One region of the Bacillus safensis genome, then DNA from elsewhere that is predicted to be linked to it. Evidence: riboswitches for the same ligand, from Rfam matches in the RefSeq annotation. Region 1 holds a riboswitch; each other region holds the start of a gene.
The links. A riboswitch is a leader RNA that binds a small molecule or an ion and turns the genes downstream of it on or off. The one in region 1 is predicted to bind thiamine pyrophosphate.
Positions count from the first base shown of each region.

Region 2: it holds a riboswitch for thiamine pyrophosphate, as region 1 does, so the genes downstream of both, tenA (thiaminase II) here and tenA (thiaminase II) in region 1, are expected to answer to the same signal.
Region 3: it holds a riboswitch for thiamine pyrophosphate, as region 1 does, so the genes downstream of both, thiT (energy-coupled thiamine transporter ThiT) here and tenA (thiaminase II) in region 1, are expected to answer to the same signal.
Region 4: it holds a riboswitch for thiamine pyrophosphate, as region 1 does, so the genes downstream of both, thiC (phosphomethylpyrimidine synthase ThiC) here and tenA (thiaminase II) in region 1, are expected to answer to the same signal.

Region 1 covers NZ_CP154909.1:1,114,083-1,117,245, forward strand. Annotated here, with positions in the region: gene AAYR28_RS05580 (monovalent cation:proton antiporter family protein) at 1-1,150, shown strand, start outside; TPP riboswitch at 1,210-1,319, shown strand; gene tenA (thiaminase II) at 1,398-2,108, shown strand; gene tenI (thiazole tautomerase TenI) at 2,083-2,700, shown strand; gene thiO (glycine oxidase ThiO) at 2,684-3,163, shown strand, end outside.
Region 2 covers NZ_CP154909.1:3,516,124-3,519,286, reverse strand. Annotated here, with positions in the region: gene AAYR28_RS18120 (type 1 glutamine amidotransferase domain-containing protein) at 1-301, shown strand, start outside; gene AAYR28_RS18115 (hypothetical protein) at 443-1,570, shown strand; TPP riboswitch at 1,627-1,730, shown strand; gene tenA (thiaminase II) at 1,818-2,504, shown strand; gene AAYR28_RS18105 (ECF transporter S component) at 2,501-3,100, shown strand; gene AAYR28_RS18100 (ABC transporter ATP-binding protein) at 3,075-3,163, shown strand, end outside.
Region 3 covers NZ_CP154909.1:2,730,727-2,733,889, forward strand. Annotated here, with positions in the region: rRNA gene AAYR28_RS14080 (16S ribosomal RNA) at 1-1,040, opposite strand, end outside; TPP riboswitch at 1,476-1,577, shown strand; gene thiT (energy-coupled thiamine transporter ThiT) at 1,676-2,251, shown strand; gene AAYR28_RS14090 (hypothetical protein) at 2,344-2,532, shown strand; gene AAYR28_RS14095 (GNAT family N-acetyltransferase) at 2,492-3,046, opposite strand.
Region 4 covers NZ_CP154909.1:2,418,597-2,421,759, reverse strand. Annotated here, with positions in the region: gene AAYR28_RS12455 (YhcN/YlaJ family sporulation lipoprotein) at 90-707, shown strand; gene AAYR28_RS12450 (LysE family transporter) at 753-1,385, opposite strand; TPP riboswitch at 1,621-1,729, shown strand; gene thiC (phosphomethylpyrimidine synthase ThiC) at 1,856-3,163, shown strand, end outside.

The sequences.
Region 1 (3,163 bases):
AAGGGCAATCTTTACTCTCATTATAGTCTTAGTTGCCTTATCTGAATCACTCGGGGCTGAAAATATTCTTGGGGCGTTTTTAGCTGGCGTGCTTGTGTCCCTTCTTTCGCCAAATAAAGAGCTCGTTCAGCAGCTGGACTCATTTGGCTATGGATTTTTAATCCCGATCTTTTTTGTGATGGTCGGAGTAGATCTGAATATATGGGCACTGTTTAAGGACCCAAACATCATGATCATGATTCCGCTGCTGTTTATTGCGCTGCTTATAAGTAAGCTCATTCCGATTCTTTATTTGAAAAAATGGTATGACATGAAAAAGGTCATTGGCTCCGGCTTTTTATTAACTTCAACTTTATCTCTCGTCATTGCAGCTGCGACGATTGGTGAGCGGCTCGGGGTCATTGATCATAAAATGTCAGGAGCGCTGATTTTAGTTGCTGTGTTAACGAGTATTTTAACACCTGTTTGGTTTAAAGCGCTGTTTAAAAAAGAACAAGCGGCAGCCCATAAGAAGCGTGTGACCTTTATTGGAGCTAATCAGCTGACCTTACCTGTCACACTTGATTTACATCAGGATGAATATGACATTCGGATTTTGCATGTTTTTCAAGAAAATAAGGAAGCGCTGCTGGCAGACTCTATCTTTGAAGTCGAATCAATTGAACAATACGATGATGAGACGCTGAGAAAGGCAGGCGTCGGCCAAGAGGATGTCCTAGTCGTCGCAACAGGCAGTGAGACGAAAAATAAGGAAATTGCTTTATTTGCAAAAGAAGAAGGTTCAAAACAAGTCATTGCAAGTGTCAACAAAGCAGAGGCAGAGCTGACATTGAAGGAAGCGGGAATTGATACGTTTTCTACTTTCCTGTCATCTAAAACGGTGCTAAGAGCTTTGATTGAAGCACCTGATGCGATTCGATTGCTAACAAATGAGGATTCTTCTTTGTATCAAATTCAAATGAACAATCATCGTTATCATAATGTCATGCTGAGAGAATTTCCTTTCACCGGTGATTTGGTATTTGTCCGTATTTTCAGAGGGATAGACAGCTTAGTACCGCATGGAGATACGACACTCAGAAGCGGCGACCGTGTGCTTGTATCGGGCTCCCGGGAATATGTGGCAGGACTAAGAGCCCAATTAGAATGACAATGAACCCTTGACCAATGAACAATTCCTGATTAAGATAGAGGTACAACATCATATATTTGATCCACTAGGGGAGTCCTTTAAAAGGGCTGAGATAAAAGTGTCGACTTTTAGACCCTCATTACCTGAACAGGTTCATACCTGCGTAGGGAAGTGGTGCGGTTTTTGACTATGCTTTTTACAAATTCCAAGCCACTTTCCACGCGGAAAGTGGCTTTTTTATATGGAAAAACAGGAGGAGAGAAAAATGACGTTTTCAACAGAATGTAAAGAGGCTGCAGCAGCATGGTGGAATGGAAGCTTTACACATCCTTTTGTCAAAGGGATTGGAGATGGCACACTTTCACTCGATCGTTTCACCTATTACGTGATGCAGGATTCGTATTATTTAACTCATTTTGCAAAGGTGCAGGCATATGGAGCGGCGATTAGTGAGGACTTACATACGACGGGCAGAATGGCGTATCATGCTCAGGGGACGTATGAAGCAGAGCTGTCGCTGCATAGGAAATTTACAGAGCTTCTGCAGATTTCTGATGAAGCCATTGAGAACTTTAAGCCTTCCCCCACTGCTTATGCGTATACCTCTCATATGTACCGATCTGTAAAAAGCGGACGGTTTGAAGAGATTTTAGCCGCGTTATTACCATGTTACTGGCTCTATTATGAGGTAGGTGAAAAGCTGAAACAAACAACACCTGACCATCCAATTTACCAAGAATGGATTTTGACATACGGAGGCGATTGGTTTAAGGAACTCGTCTTCGAACAAGTGAACCGCTTTGATGAACTAGCAGAAAAAGCACCAGACCATGTACGGGCCAATATGAAAGAAAATTTCGTGATTTCAAGCTATTACGAATATCACTTCTGGGAGATGGCGTATCAAAAAGAAATGTGGCAAACAGCATGCTTAGATGGGGTTGGTGCAAATGGAACTCCACGCAGTGACAAATGATTCGTTTCCTGCGGATGAACTGATCAAACAAATAAAAGCCATAGCGTCTGAAGTGGATTTTATTCATATTCGGGAAAGGTCTAAAACAGCAAGTGAGCTTGTTGATCTCGTGAAGAATCTCCTTTTAGAAGGTGTGCCGAAAGAAAAGCTCGTCATCAATGACCGAGTAGACGTTGCGCTGCTTACCAATATTCACAGGGTGCATCTGCCGGGCCACAGCTTTTCGCCAAAAGAACTGCGAAAAAAATTTCCTCACCTTCATGCGGGAGTATCTGTCCATTCGATAGAAGAAGCGAAAGCAGCAGAGAAAAATGGAGCAGAGTATGTCATGTTTGGGCACGTATATGCCACCTCTTGTAAACCAGGACTTCAGGCAAGAGGTGTACAGCTTGTGAAGAAACTGACTTCTGCACTAACGATTCCAGTGGTGGCCATCGGCGGGGTGACCCCAGAACGAGTTCCAGAATTGAAACAAGCAAATGTGAAAGGAATTGCTGTCATGTCTGGGATTTTTGCTCATCATCAGCCGCGTATGATGGCACAAGCATTTTCTGAAAAGGTAAAGGAGAATCCTTATGAAAAAGCATTATGACGTTGCAATCATTGGTGGTGGAATCATAGGGGTCTCCATCGCCTATCACCTTGCAAAAGCAGGAAAACAGGTGGTCTTATTTGAAGCGAATGAGATAGGGAAGCAAACGACAAGTGCGGCTGCCGGGATGCTCGGTGCACATGCTGAAGGAGAGGGTCATGAGGATGTTTTCTTTCAGGCAGGCAGAGCAAGCCAGGCATTGTACGAAAAATTAAAAGTCGATCTTCTTCATGAATCAGGCATTGATATTCGAACTTCAGCGGGCGGTATCATGAAGGTCGCCTTTACAGAAGAAGAGAAACAAGCCCTTTGCCAGATGCAGCATTTGTCTACATTTAAATGGCTTGACGCAAGCAGCGTAAAAAAATGCATGCCTCAAGTTACAGATCACATGCTGGGAGCAGGTTTGATTGAAGAGGATGTGCATGTGGAACCTTACGCTGTATGCAGGGCTTTATGGCAG
Region 2 (3,163 bases), 1.3 Mb from region 1:
TGGTGCGATCGGAGCCGTTTGTCATGGCGTTTCAGCATTCGTTGATGTGAAGGATGAAAATGGCAAATCATTTATCGAAGGCAAAAAAATCACAGGCTTCACAAACGAAGAAGAGGAAGCCGTGCAGCTGACATCAAAAGTTCCATTTTTATTGGAAACAAAACTTCGTGAGCAGGGGGCAGCGTTTGAAAAAGGAGACGCCTTTGCGCCATTTGCTGTCGTTGACGGACAAATCATCACTGGACAAAACCCGGGATCAAGTGCAGAAACAGCACGCTTGTTTGTCAAAACTATTGCATAAAACGATCAAAAACCAGTCGTGACTCATGCGGCTGGTTTTTTTGTTATAAAAATGTCCCAAAAAAGACCAAAACAGTAATTAGAATAATGGTAAAATAATCACAGGGTAAAAAACCCAAATGAGGAAAAAGGGGATGTTCCTGTGAGAGCATTTTATGTCAAAATCACCGCAGCTTTACTATCTGTTTTACTCGTCGCAACAGGTTTGTTGTCACCAGCATTAAAAGCAGAAGAAGCACCGAAATCAGAAGGGAAAATATCACCACTGACGGAAAAAGCGATTCAGCAAGTGCAAGAATCGTTTGAAAAGCAGGATGAAGGAACCGCTATTCAACAGAAGCAAGTGAAAAAATCATTTAAAGTGAATAAGAAGAAAGGAATCAGTATCAAACGAAAAGCTGCTAAAGAAGGCAAAATGCGCACGTCTGCCGTTCGCTCCATTGATGGACTAGCTATTAATCAATCGGCTGTCTTAACAGAGGACGACCCAGTTGATTTATGGTTTTTAAGCACATCTTCACCTCAGGCACTCATCAGCCGGATTACCTCTTCAAACCCTGATTATTTTGTTCAATTATTTGTTGTTGATTATGAAACAGGACAAGCCTACCCGACAGATTTGATTCAACCGGCAGGCAGCCTGCTTGGATTGACCAACTTACCAGCAGGTGATTATGCATTCGGTATTACAAGCGGCGGAGAATTTGGAGATTCCTACACGATACAAGTAAATGCAAAAAACCCGCCCAATTTCACGGGGGCTGTATCTCTTTCGTCCACCTTGCAATATTTTGTAGCTGAGTATGCAAACGGTGATGTATTTGCAAATGGTACAAAAGTATACAATAAGCAAACAAAGACAGCAAATTATGAATGGGAGCGTGTTTTTTATTTCTCTTATGATGGAAAATACGAGCAAAGAACTCATTCAATCTCAAGTGTGAAAGTAAAAAACATTTCGGCTCCTGTGTCATACTCAGCTCCTTATGCGAGCTCCTCAGAAGCCATCCTCGTTTACTTAGATGTTGAGACATTGTTTATGTACCATCAATCATCATATGCAAGCGGGCAATATTACCATGATACCTTTGTTGATACACTCGGGAAGACAACACCAAGACGCTTAGATATTGATGATATGACAAATTACGGTGATCATATTTTAGCTGTAGATTTAAAAACAGGAAAGCCGATTGATTTCTTCAGTGTGCTGAATTTCTACTATGCTGCAGGGATCGAGAAGCTGCCAACAATCAGAACGTTGAATTAAGAAAGGCGGTTGACATCAAATCGCCACATGTGTAGAGTAAAGATAATTAAATGACAAAAGTCCACTAGGGGAGTCATGTATGACTGAGACAAGAGAAAATCTTGGACCCTTTGAACCTGATCTAGTTCGTACTAGCGGAGGGAAGTGGAGCTGGACCTTGTCTTATTCATGATTGAATTGATAAGAAGGCCGCTCCATTTGGGGTGGCTTTTTCATTTATTCAACTGAAGAAGAGGAGGCTTTTTTTATGACATTTTCTACGCAATTAAGGAAAGAAGCAGAACCGTTATTTGAAGCCATTTATCAGCATCCGTTCGTCAGAGGCCTGGCAGCAGGAAAGCTGGAAAAGGAACAAATCATTCATTACGTCAAACAAGATGCAGAATACTTACAAGCATTCATTAAAATTTATGCAGCAGCGCTCAGCAGATGTACAGACAGAGAGGATATTGCGTTTTTTCATCAGCAGATTGCGTTTGTACTAGATAGTGAGACGCATCCTCATCAAAACCTTTGCCGAGTGGCAGGAGTAGCATATGATGAGCTCCAAGGTGCTTCTTTGGCTCCGAGTGCTCATCACTATATTCATCACATGCTGCAAGTCGCGCAAGAAGGCACGCTTGGTGAAATCATCGCTGTCCTGCTTCCATGTCCTTGGACATATTGGGAAATAGGGAAACGAATGCTTACAGATGTGCAGCCAGACCCGTCACATCCGTTTTATGAGTGGATCACGTTTTATGGAGGATTAACCGATTCTGTTACAGGTGAGCTTTGCAAGCGGCTCGATCAGTTGGCGGAAGCAGCAAGTGAGAAGGAAAAGGAAAAAATGAAACAGCATTTTATCTTAAGCTGCCAGCTCGAGTACAAGTTTTGGGAAATGGCCTTTACTGTTGAAGAGTGGCCAGTTCAACTGGAGGTGCATACATCATGACATGGAAGATGAAAGAAGTCGTCCTTGCAGTGATTTTATCCGTTGCGTGCGGTGTGATCTATTTAGGATGGTCCACGCTATACTTACCGATTACAGCACTTGTGGGCCCAGCAGGAGGCAACATCATGTTTGGAATATGGGTCATTGCCAGTCCAATCGTTGCATATATCATTCAAAAGCCGGGAGCTGCTCTGATTGCGGAAACAGCCGCCGCTGCTGTGGAATTATTGACAGGAAGCCACTTTGGACTTTCAGCTCTGCTGATTGGTGTATGCCAAGGGCTTGGGGCAGAAATCGCCTTTGCTCTTTTTGGTTATAAACGGTATCGCATGTGGACACTGATGCTCTCTGGTGCCTTTGCCGCTATCGGAGCGATGTCTTACAGTTTCGTGGCAAAAGGCTTTGGATATTACACGCCTCAAGTTTTACTTATGACGCTTGTGACTCAAATCATTAGTGGAATGATACTTGGCGGCTGCCTTGCGAAAGTGGTGGTGGACGCACTATCCAAAACAGGTGTACTGAATCAATATGCCATCATGAAAGAAAAACGAAACAAAGGTGAACAGCATGAATTCATTTCTCGCGTGCAATGAACTCTCTGTCCGTTTTTATGAACAGCCTAAGCCCGTTTTGCATCAAATCTCCCTTACGATTCA
Region 3 (3,163 bases), 1.6 Mb from region 1:
CCGAAGGGAAAGCCCTATCTCTAGGGTTGTCAGAGGATGTCAAGACCTGGTAAGGTTCTTCGCGTTGCTTCGAATTAAACCACATGCTCCACCGCTTGTGCGGGCCCCCGTCAATTCCTTTGAGTTTCAGTCTTGCGACCGTACTCCCCAGGCGGAGTGCTTAATGCGTTAGCTGCAGCACTAAGGGGCGGAAACCCCCTAACACTTAGCACTCATCGTTTACGGCGTGGACTACCAGGGTATCTAATCCTGTTCGCTCCCCACGCTTTCGCTCCTCAGCGTCAGTTACAGACCAGAGAGTCGCCTTCGCCACTGGTGTTCCTCCACATCTCTACGCATTTCACCGCTACACGTGGAATTCCACTCTCCTCTTCTGCACTCAAGTTTCCCAGTTTCCAATGACCCTCCCCGGTTGAGCCGGGGGCTTTCACATCAGACTTAAGAAACCGCCTGCGAGCCCTTTACGCCCAATAATTCCGGACAACGCTTGCCACCTACGTATTACCGCGGCTGCTGGCACGTAGTTAGCCGTGGCTTTCTGGTTAGGTACCGTCAAGGTGCGAGCAGTTACTCTCGCACTTGTTCTTCCCTAACAACAGAGCTTTACGATCCGAAAACCTTCATCACTCACGCGGCGTTGCTCCGTCAGACTTTCGTCCATTGCGGAAGATTCCCTACTGCTGCCTCCCGTAGGAGTCTGGGCCGTGTCTCAGTCCCAGTGTGGCCGATCACCCTCTCAGGTCGGCTACGCATCGTCGCCTTGGTGAGCCATTACCCCACCAACTAGCTAATGCGCCGCGGGTCCATCTGTAAGTGACAGCCGAAACCGTCTTTCATCCTTGAACCATGCGGTTCAAGGAACTATCCGGTATTAGCTCCGGTTTCCCGGAGTTATCCCAGTCTTACAGGCAGGTTACCCACGTGTTACTCACCCGTCCGCCGCTAACATCCGGGAGCAAGCTCCCTTCTGTCCGCTCGACTTGCATGTATTAGGCACGCCGCCAGCGTTCGTCCTGAGCCAGGATCAAACTCTCCGAGGTATGCAGGATGCATATCACACATGCGTTGCTACACGATGTAGCGAACTTAGCATGTGATCATTTCCTGCCTCGCCAGTTTGACTGACTACCTATGAAGTTTCATAGGATTTTTTTATAAAAACTCGAATTAACAGGTACGTTTTGTCTTGTTTAGTTTTCAAAGATCATCTTCGTCGTCTCTCAGAGGCGACTTTATTAATATAACATTCTATCAAGATAAAGTCAACAACTTTTTTCTTAATGTTATTTATCAACCGCGCTGTTTCAGCGGCGAATACAAATATAACACCTTTTGAAAGAAGAAACAAGTATTTTTTCTAAATAATTTATTTTTCCTTATCTCTTCCTATATATTGATACAAATGCTGCTTATCTCGGGAATTGTCTATTGTTGATCCTGCAGGTCTTTAGTATATTTATAATAGATTGAAACTAAATAACCGCAGGGGGAGCTTTGTGCTGAGAGTGAACATTCGTTGTTCTGACCCTTTGAACCTGTCAGTTAATACTGAAGTAGGAATGTGGAATCACTTGAATACATACGGTGTATTCAAATCGATATGTTTTTCTATGAATAACATACTCATCCTTACACGGTCTCTCCTTGCTCAATTCATGAAAAAGGAGATTTTTTTATGCAGCAATCAAATCAATTGGTACGACTGATGGAAATCGCGATTATGACTTCACTTGCTCTTGTATTAGATTACTTATCAGGTCTCTTTTTAAGAATGCCCAATGGCGGTTCTCTTGCGCTGATTATGATTCCCGTTATTCTCATGTCTATTAGATGGGGAATATCTACCGGATTTATCATCGGTGTGTTAATCGCAGGTCTTCAGCTGATGAATAGCCCGATCATCGCTACACCTGTTCAAGGATTCCTCGATTACTTCGTTGCATCCGTTGTCATTTCTTTAAGCGGCCTGTTTTCTGGACTGATCAAAAAAGCCATTCAGGATCAAAAGCGAAAACAGCAATTCTTCTATATTACCTTAGCTGTTTTTGTTGCTAGTTTATTCAGACTGCTGACGTTCTTTATTTCTGGCGTCGTTTTCTTCTCTCAATATGCACCGAAAGGAACACCAGGATGGGTCTACTCTTTAATTTATAACAGCACATATATGGTTCCTTCATTTATTATTTGCAGTATCGTTCTTTGTATACTCATCCCAAGTGCATCTCGTTTGGTTTTTCCTCGTCAAAAATAACCGGCTGATTTCAGCTGGTTATTTTTTTATGCATAATTTGCTGCTCTATGGAATCTATTAATAATAGAAGATTTCATGCTGGAGGTACGACAATGAGCCCTTACTCCATTATGCTGTGCTGCTATATTCTCAGTCTTGCTTATTTTTTGGCAGGTTTCTATGAAGCTTTAAAAATAGCAGGCGTGAAAGGAAAAGTAGAAGCTTCACCGTTTATTTCTTACATGCTGCTTGCTGTGCTCTTCACTTTTTTCTCTCATTATTACTGGAAGCTGACGATTTAATCCGCTGTACATGGTTATTCAATATAGAGAGCTCCCATCCATACCCTATTTCATTATGGTTCTCGCCAGCCAGCTCGAACTGGCTGGTAACGACAAAACTAGGTTGAAGTTTTTGATAAAATTGTTTTGCCGAATTTTGCTCAAACACCCATAGCATCAACCTCTGATACCCTTTTTCTATTAAATAATCGACACCTTTAGCAATTAAAGCAATACCCGCACCTGATTTCTGTTTCTGTTGTAATAAATAGATGGCATACAGCTCTCCATCATATGTAGAATAACGTTCGTCACGTTGTTTTCCGAAAGAAGCAAAACCAAATACGCCATCCGCATCTTCTGCGACAAACGTGCCTTCAAGCGATCTTTTTCTCCAGCTCTCTTTCCGATCTTTTATATTTAAACCATCCAAATAATCCTGATTAATAATGCCTTGATAAGTCGTTTGCCAGCTCTTCACATGTATTTCGGCGATTTTAGGAATATCTTGATGTACAGCATGTCTCACCTTCATCCGCACCACTCCTTTTAGTTTTTTACACCCTATCTTCATTATCATAAATTCCTATTACGTAGAATTCAATGGTCTGTATTTCAATGGTTAAAACTTCTTCTATAAAAAATAGACACC
Region 4 (3,163 bases), 1.3 Mb from region 1:
TGACAGCTTGATTTTTTTCCTAACTGTACATGCTAAAACAGAGCCTGTTTCGCGCTCATGAGATTGAATTTGTACAGGGGGTTTTTCGTTTGAGACAAAAATGGCAAAAAACAATCGCATTAGTGCTTCTTCCTATTGGTTTAACGGCATGTGGTGCAAATAATAACGCAGGTGTCGATACACGTCATAATCAATCAGGCCAGCCGGTTGGTTATCATTCAAATCAACGAGCAGAAGACAACAACCAAGATCATCAAGGACCAGTTTCTGAACTTATGGAGGGAATGAACGGGAGAAATACAACAAATGTTGATTACCGTACACGTCCTCAAACGGATGATCGAATGCCTCTCACAGGTGGAGATGGACGCTACAGTCATGGAGATATGAATTATCATAACCAAATGTCGTTCTCAGGCTATGATAAACAAGAGAACATTCAGCGTTCAAGAAAAATTGCCAACCGCGTCAATAAAATGAATCACGTGGCAGACTCTCAAGTCATGGTGACGGATGAGAATGTGTATATTGCCATTAAATCAGATGGCCGCCTGACGTCAGAAGGCGTATCACAAGTAGAAGAAGCAGCGACTCGTTATGCGGATGGAAGAGCAGTCCAAGTCATAAAAGATGAAGGTGCATTCACACGCTTTAGAGACATGAGAAGAACGCAATTTGAAACAGGCCAAACAGGCATGACCCGATAGTTTGACACAAAAAGGCTAAAGTTCATCACGAACTTTAGCCTTTTCTTAAAAATAAACCTTGATGCCTATATAAAATTCGTAAAAGAAATAACAGCCAAACCCTAGTAATAAAATACCAGCAATAATGGATGTCCACTTGATCATCGTCCGATTCATCACTTTTCTTGTTAACGATACAAGTGTGAGAAGACCGATGTCATGAAGGAAAATCCCTGCCAAGATACCGCCGGCAGCCAGCATAAATTCAGATGAATCTGTTTTTGTATACGCATCCGCAAGTACAGCACCAAAAACAGAAACCCAGAACACAAGATTTCCAGGAGATACCGCCACGAGCAAGCCGTTTCGATATGTTTTTGCGAATGATTTATTGACCTTTTCTCCTGCTAAATGGATATCTTGATCCGCGTGTTTAATGGAGTCGTATGCGAGAATCATTAAAAATACAGCTCCGATCAGCCAGAGCGGGATTTGAACAAACGGCAAAGATAAAAACTGAGCAAATCCAGCATATAAAGCCAAGATAAGTAATAAGTCTATGGTCATACCGCCTGCTCCGACAGTTAAACCATGAAAGAATCCGTTTTTGAGTCCCTGTTTTGTCATTTCAACCGTGATCGCTCCAACAGGCAGAGCAATTGAGAATCCTACGACGATAAATGTGAGAAATGTTTGCAATCGACTAGAACTTCCTTTGAATAAATTGTATAAAAATTCTCCGTTTAGATTAATTATACATAATAGGAGAAAAGGATCAACGATTATTTCAGATTTAATTGAAATGAGAGAGACAGATCATGTATAGAAATCTGTATATCAATATAATCCATAAAGCTTGTAGGGGAAAGGAACTATTTTCCTGAATCTTCTTTTCTTCATGATGTCTCTATGCTACACTGATGTGGAAATCAATAAAAATGACTAGGGGTGCCCGTAAATGGGCTGAGAGAGAAGCATAAACTTCTTAACCCTTTGGACCTGATCTGGCTCGTACCAGCGTGGGGAAGTTGAAGATGATGCATGTATCCTATCAATGATATGCATGTTTATTTCTGACGACGAAACCAGGTTCTTTAAATAGAGCCTGGTTTTTTGCTGGTGCTGATTCCATCCTGTCCGGTGACAAGAAGAAAAGGAGAGAACAGCAAATGAAGGAAAAGAAAAGTGTCCCATCCAACCAATCATTATTATCCAGCTTTGATGGCAGCCGAAAGGTGTATGAGAAAGGATCAAGGCCCGATATCTTAGTGCCGAAAAGAGAGATTGCGCTCTCACATACTGTGACAGAGGCGGGCGACATAAAAAATGAACCAGTCCGTGTATACGATACGAGTGGACCGTACACTGATGAGAACGTTCATATTGACGTCACAAAAGGATTAAAGCGTCTTAGGGCAGCATGGATTGAAGAAAGAGGAGATACAGAAAGCTATGAAGGGCGTCATGTAAAACCGGAAGATAACGGATATCGGTCAAGGGAGAAGGAGTCCTTCCATTCTGTCCAAACTGATTTTCATCATAAGCCGCTCCGCGCGAAACAAGGAGCGCGCGTGACGCAAATGCATTATGCCAAAAAAGGCATCATTACGCCTGAAATGGAGTTTATCGCAATAAGAGAAGAGCTAAGCCCTGAGTTCGTTAGAGAGGAAGTAGCGAGCGGAAGAGCCGTTATTCCTTCGAATATTAACCATCCAGAAAGTGAACCAATGATTATCGGAAGGAATTTTCATGTCAAAATCAATGCGAATATTGGCAATTCAGCTGTCACGTCATCCATTAATGAAGAGGTAGAAAAGATGACATGGGCGATCAGATGGGGGGCAGATACAATGATGGATCTGTCTACTGGAAAGGATATTCATACAACGAGAGAATGGATCATTCGGAATTGCCCAGTTCCAGTAGGAACCGTTCCTATTTATCAGGCCCTTGAAAAAGTGAATGGAGTCCCAGAAGATTTGACGTGGGACGTGTACAGGGACACATTAATTGAACAAGCAGAACAAGGTGTAGATTATTTTACAATTCATGCGGGCGTGCTGTTAAGATATATTCCGCTAACAGTTGATCGGGTGACCGGAATTGTTTCAAGAGGCGGGGCAATTATGGCAAGATGGTGTCTTGCTCATCATCAAGAGAATTTCCTCTACACGCACTTCGAAGACATTTGTGAAATTATGAAAACGTATGATATTGCCTTTTCACTTGGAGATGGACTAAGACCAGGTTCGATTGCTGATGCCAATGATGAGGCGCAGTTTGCAGAGCTGGAAACGTTAGGTGAGTTAACAGAGATCGCTTGGAAACATGATGTGCAGGTGATGATTGAAGGGCCCGGTCATGTGCCAATGGATAAAATTAAAGAGAATGTGGACAAGCAAATGGACATTTGCAAGGAAGCCCCATTTTATACATTAGGGCCTCTTACAACAGATATTGCGCCGGGGTATGATCAC